Pseudorhizobium banfieldiae: one gene and its partner. The protein of the gene in region 1 interacts with the protein of each later gene in a pairwise test. Links are inferred from orthologs where the notes say so. Each region holds a gene or a part of one and is shown on either strand. Other genes may lie near its edges.

Region 1 (3,246 bases):
GTGCGGCGTATCGGCCATATGACTGTCGTTGTTCACTGTGCCCCCCTAGAATGCACGGTCGTTACCGCTTATTGGCCAAGCAATACGGCAAAAACAGGTTCGTTGACAGGTGGCCGGGCATGCATGATGCCCCAGCCCGGGCAGCGTCAGGCGTCGTAGCGGCGGAGAACGAGAGATGCGTTCGTGCCACCGAACCCGAAGGAGTTCGACAGGGCAACGTTGATGTCGCGCGACCGCGCCTTGTGCGGAACGAGGTCAATGGCCGTCTCGACGTCCGGATTATCCAGGTTCAGCGTCGGCGGCGCGATGTTGTCGCGGATTGCGAGCGCAGAGAAGATCGCCTCGACCGCTCCGGCGGCTCCGAGCAGGTGGCCGATCGCGGACTTGGTCGACGACATGGAGATCTTCGAGGCGGCATTGCCCACAAGGCGCTCCACCGCACCAAGTTCGATGGTGTCAGCCATCGTCGAGGTGCCATGGGCGTTGATGTAGTCGACATCGGCAGGGGAAAGGCCGGCGCGCTTCAGCGCCATGGTCATGCAGCGGAACGCGCCGTCGCCGTCCTCGGACGGAGCGGTGATGTGGAAGGCATCGCCCGAGAGGCCGTAGCCGACAACCTCGGCATAGATCTTCGCACCGCGGGCCTTCGCGTGTTCCAGCTCTTCCAGAACCACGATGCCGGCGCCCTCGCCCATGACGAAGCCGTCACGGTCACGGTCGTAGGGGCGCGAAGCCTTCTGCGGCTCTTCATTGTGCTGCGTGGAGAGTGCCTTGCAGGCGGCAAACCCGGCAAGGGCAATGCGTGAGATCGGCGATTCTGCGCCGCCGGCGACCATCACATCGGCATCTCCGAGTGCGATCAGGCGCGCTGCGTCGCCGATCGCATGGGCGCCGGTAGAGCAGGCCGTCACCACGGAATGGTTGGGGCCGCGAAGCTTATGGCGGATGGAGACCTGGCCGGAGACCAGGTTGATGAGGCGACCGGGAATGAAGAAGGGCGAAATGCGGCGCGGCCCCTTTTCCTTCAGCGTATAGCCCGCCTCCACGATGCCTTCGAGACCCCCGATGCCGGATCCGATCAGCACGCCAGTGGCGATCTGGTCCTCATCCGTCTGCGGATGCCAGTCGGCATCGTTGAGCGCCATGTCGGCCGCAGCCATGCCGTAAACAATGAAAGGATCCACCTTGCGCTGGTCCTTCTGCTCCATCCAGTCATCCGGATTGAAGCTGCCATCGGAGCCGTCGCCGGTGGGGATGCGGCAGGCGATCTTGGCCGGAAGGTCCTCGACCTCGAACTCCGTCACCTTTCTCGCCGCGTTCTGGCCGGCCAGCAGCCTCTGCCAGCTGACATCTGTTCCGCATCCGAGAGGAGATACCATGCCGGTACCGGTGATAACGACACGTCTCATCGCCAGCGTCCCACCCTAGTCGTCTTGTTCTAGTTAATGAAACGGCCCGAACGAGCGGGCCGCCAAAGGAACCGAGAGATCAGTTCCGCAACAGTGTCGAGATGATTAGGCCTGCGCCTTCTCGATGAACTTGATGGCGTCGCCAACCGTCAGGATGGAGTCGGCCGCGTCGTCAGGGATTTCGACGCCGAATTCTTCTTCGAAGGCCATGACAAGTTCGACAGTGTCGAGCGAGTCCGCGCCGAGATCGTCGATGAAGCTTGCGCCTTCGACAACCTTGTCGGCATCAACGCCGAGGTGATCAATAACAATTTTCTTAACGCGTTCTGCGATATCGCTCATGTCGGTTTCCTCGACCTTTATCTTCTCGAATGCCGCGATGGCATCCGCACCCTGTTGAAAACCTGCGCCGGCCTCCGAAAAGCAGGCTACGCGGGCAAACCCGTTCAACCCTCTGCAGGTTCCGATCACGGCAGCGAAAGCGCAATGATCCCCTGCGTTTCGGGGCGACTGTCCACAGTCATGGCCCGCTTAACATGCTTTCCATGTTCCGCAAAGCCAGAATTTGTTCCCGCTGAAGGCACCCACAGGCGAGTGTCTTCAGCGGGAACAGCGTTCTCAGATCATCGCCATGCCACCGTTGACGTGCAGCGTCTGGCCGGTGACATAGCCAGCTTCATTGGAGGCGAGATAGAGCACTGCAGCCGCAATGTCAGCCCCTGCCCCCATGCGTTTCATGGGAATGGCACCGAGGATGGCGTCCTTCTGCTTGTCGTTCAGCTTGCCAGTCATCGCACTTTCGATAAAGCCGGGCGCCACGCAGTTGACCGTGACATTGCGGGTGGCAATCTCCTGCGCCAGCGACTTCGAAAAGCCGATCATGCCGGCCTTCGACGCGCAGTAGTTCGCCTGCCCCGGATTGCCGGTCACGGCAACGACCGAGGTAATATTGATGATGCGGCCGAAGCGGCGACGCATCATCGGATGCGTGAGTTCGCGCGTCAGGCGGAACATGGAGGTCAGGTTGACCTCCAGAACATTGTCCCAGTCCTCGTCGCTCATGCGAACAAAGAGGCCATCCTTGGTGATCCCAGCATTGTTGACGAGGATGTCCACGCCTTCGAGCTCTGCTTCGGCCTTCTCGCCCAGCGCCTTGACCTCGTTCCGATCGGAGAGGTTCGCCGGGAAGACCTTCACGCGGTCGCCCAGTTCCGACGCCAGCGCCTCGAGCTTTTCGACGCGCGTGCCGTGCAGGCCGACGGTCGCGCCCTGCTTGTGGAGAAGACGGGCGATCTCTTCGCCCAGTCCGCCGGTCGCGCCGGTCACCAGTGCCTTTCGGCCGGTCAGGTCAAACATGGTCCTATCCCCTTTGGAGTTGGTCAGCCGAGAATGGCGGCAAGTGCAGTCTCGATATCGGCGGGCGTATTTATCGCGGTGCCGGATACGGTCTTGTCGATGCGGCGAGCAAGCCCGGTCAGCACCTTGCCCGAGCCTACCTCGTAGAGATCGGTGACGCCGTTGGCGGCAAACCACTCAACCGTCTCGCGCCAGCGGACCTGGCCGGTCACCTGGCTGACCAGCAGGTCAACGATCTCGCTCGCATCGGTGACCGGTGCGGCACGGACATTGGCGATCAAGGGCACGACCGGAGCACGCTTGTCCACCTGGGCCAGCGCATGCCGCATGGCATCTGCTGCCGGTGACATGAGGGCGGAATGGAACGGAGCCGATACCGGCAGCATGATCGCGCGCTTGGCGCCCTTCTCCGTTGCCAAAGCGGCAGCTTTCTCGACCGCAGCCTTCGAACCGGAGATGACAAGCTGGCCACCGCCATTGT
Region 2 (3,010 bases), 1.5 Mb from region 1 along the record:
ATGATATCGACCGGCAGCGCCTCGACTTCGGCCACGTCGAACGACGCCGGGGACCCGAGCGACACGAGCGCCCAGCCCAGCACCAGCGAGTGCACTACCAGAGATGTCCCGAGACTTCCCTTCATCGCGACCTGTTACTGCTCCTGTTCCTGTAGGGTGACGAGCCCGAGATTCTTGAAGCCGGCAGCCGAAATGCGCGCCATCACCTTCATGACGACGCCGTAAGCCGCAGCGGTATCTCCGCGCACATAGATGCGCTCGTTGTATCCGGTAGTGGCAATGGCCTCGAGCTTCGGCACGACCTCGTCGAGGGCGATCGCGGTTTCCTGGAGATAGATCTCGCCCGCCGGATTGACGGAGACGGTGATCGGCTGCGTATCGGCGTTCATCGCCTTCGCCTGCGTTTCCGGCAGGTCAATCGGCACGCCGACCGTCATCATCGGTGCAGCGACCATGAAGATGATCAGGAGCACGAGCATGACGTCGACGAGAGGCGTAACGTTGATCTCGCTCACCAGGCCGTTCTTGCGTCCGCCGCGCCTTCTGCGCCCGCCGCTGCCACCCTTGGCTCCTACCGACATACCCATGGACGTGTCTCCTTCGGCCGCTTACTGAGCCGCAGCGCGGGGCTGCAGCTTCTCGTCGATCTGCCGCGACAGGATGGCCGAGAACTCGTCGGCAAAGCCTTCCATGCGACCGGTGAGCTTGCCAGCCTCGGCGGAGAACCTGTTGTAGGCGATGACAGCGGGGATAGCCGCCACGAGACCGATCGCCGTTGCGAGAAGCGCTTCGGCAATACCCGGCGCAACGACGGCGAGGTTGGTCGACTTTGAGCCGGCGATCGCCTGGAAAGAGGTCATGATGCCGACGACGGTACCGAAGAGGCCGATGAACGGCGCAGCCGATCCGATTGTCGCCAGCGAGCCGAGGCGGGACTCGTAGGTTTCGCTCTCGCGCGCCATGGTCACGTCCATGGCTCGGTCGATACGCATCTGCAGGCCGATCGGAGACCGCGCGCCGCGCTCGAAGCTCTTCTTCCACTCACGCATGGCGGCAACGAAGATGGCGGCAAGGCCGCCGTTCTGCCGTTCGGCGAGCGTGCGGTAGAGCTCTTCCAGAGATTGCCCCGACCAGAACACCTGCTCGAACTGGTCGAACTGGCGCTTCGCCTTGCTGTAGCTGACATACTTGTCGATGACGATCGCCCAGGTCCAGACCGAGGCTCCGATGAGACCGATCATGACCAGCTTGACGACGAAACCCGCCTGCATGAACAGCGCCCAGAGACTGACGTCGTGGGTCGCTGCCGCCAAACCTACCTCTTCCATCTATCCAATATCCCCGAATCCAAACGCCCGGCACGGGACCGGGCGGGTTCAAAAGCGCTCTCGCGAAAAACCATGGTCGCTGGTTGCGCTCTATCCCAAGGTGCCCTGAGCTTTCAGCATGGCTTCTCGCTTTCAAATTTGGTCAAAGGAAGGCGTGCGTTGCACAACTTCCTCGCGTTTCAGTAAGCGCTCATTATGGTTAAGGATCGGTTACCGGAGATCAATCGCGACCTAGTTCGATGACCGCAGAAACTTCTCAGCCACGCTTTCCGGCAACCGCCTCGGACGGCCATGCCGGTTGATCACCGCAATTACCACCTTCGCGGCGATCAACAATGTCTCGCCGCGGCGGATCTCCTGGCTGAGAACCATCTTGGCACCGCCAGCCTTTTCCGTCGTCGTCAGGATCGTCAGGGCATCGTCCATTCTCGCCGGCATCTTGAAGTCGATCTCCATCCGGTGAACGACGAAGACCAGCCCCTCCTCGTCCGCCGCGAGAAGATCGCTCTGCTGGCAGCCGAGGCATCGCAGATAGTCCGTCCGTCCCCGTTCCAGGAAATGCAGGTAGCGGGCATGGTAGACGAGCCCAGAGAAATCCGTGTCCTCATAGTAGACCCGCTGAACCAGCTGGTGCCCGGTCTTGGTCAACTGCCCCGAAAGAAGAAAAACCTCGTCTGTCATAGTCATGCCTTAGTGGATCGACGTGATGCCCCGATGGCCGCCGGGCCGTTGGGAGGTATTGTGTTCCTGTCACAAATCCGCCCTATCTGAAACCCGGACGGACAACCAGCGGAGTTGATTCATGAAGATTGCAGTGCTTGGTGGCGACGGTTTCGTCGGCTGGCCGACCTCCCTCCACCTTTCCGACGCGGGCCACGAAATCCACATCCTCGACAACCTGTCACGCCGCTGGATCGACACGGAACTGGGCGTTCAGTCGCTGACGCCGATGGATTCCATCCAGGAGCGGACGCGGGTCTGGCATGCGGAGACGGGACGGCGCATCCACTTCCACCTGATCGACCTCGCCAAGGACTACGAGCTGCTAAAAGGCTGGCTCGCCAGGCATCGGCCGGACGCCATCATCCACTTCGCCGAGCAGCGCGCCGCGCCCTACTCCATGAAGAGCGACCGCCACAAGAACTACACGGTCAACAATAACGTCAACGCCACGCACAACCTGCTGAACGCAATGGTGGAACTCGATCTCGACGCCCACCTCGTCCATCTCGGGACCATGGGCGTCTACGGCTATTCCACCGTCGGCGCGGCGATTCCCGAAGGTTACCTGCCGGTCGGCATTGAAACCATGGACGGCCGTACGGTCAGCCAGGAGATCCTTTACCCGAGCAATCCGGGCTCCATCTACCACATGACGAAATGCCTGGATCAGCAGCTCTTCGCCTTCTACGCCAAGAACGACGGCCTGAGGATCACCGACCTGCACCAGGGGATCGTCTGGGGCACTCATACCGAGCAGACGCGCCGCCATGCACAGCTCGTCAACCGCTTCGACTATGACGGCGACTACGGCACCGTGCTGAACCGCTTCCTCATCCAGGCAGCGATCGGCTATCCCCTGACGGTACACGGCACCGGCGGCCAGACCCGCGCCTTCATCCACATCCAGGATTCCGTCCGCTGCATCGAGATCGCCCTGAAGAACCCGCCCCAGGGCGGTG

The links.
Region 2: the proteins of NT26_RS05425 (region 1) and ybgC interact in binary tests that used the Escherichia coli proteins (3 or more experiments, as listed by UniProt). The link is inferred for Pseudorhizobium banfieldiae from one-to-one orthologs.

Annotation. Positions count from the first base shown.
Region 1 is NZ_FO082820.1:1,126,420-1,129,665, reverse strand. What follows is about bases 134-3,059. They hold NT26_RS05425 (acyl carrier protein), read right to left. Parts: upstream 1,752-3,059; coding sequence 1,515-1,751; downstream 134-1,514. Other genes in these bases: fabD (ACP S-malonyltransferase), read right to left, coding at 2,789-3,059; fabG (3-oxoacyl-[acyl-carrier-protein] reductase), read right to left, coding at 2,028-2,765; fabF (beta-ketoacyl-ACP synthase II), read right to left, coding at 147-1,409. Also shown: endolytic transglycosylase MltG, read right to left, coding at 1-18; more of fabD, read right to left, coding at 3,060-3,246. UniProt on the Escherichia coli protein: Carrier of the growing fatty acid chain in fatty acid biosynthesis.
Region 2 is NZ_FO082820.1:2,576,346-2,579,355, forward strand. What follows is about bases 285-2,974. They hold ybgC (tol-pal system-associated acyl-CoA thioesterase), read right to left. Parts: upstream 2,010-2,974; coding sequence 1,560-2,009; downstream 285-1,559. Other genes in these bases: tolR (protein TolR), read right to left, coding at 285-587; tolQ (protein TolQ), read right to left, coding at 609-1,328; NT26_RS12735 (NAD-dependent epimerase/dehydratase family protein), read left to right, coding at 2,131-2,974. Outside these bases: NT26_RS12715 (hypothetical protein), read right to left, coding at 1-125; more of tolR, read right to left, coding at 135-284; more of NT26_RS12735, read left to right, coding at 2,975-3,010.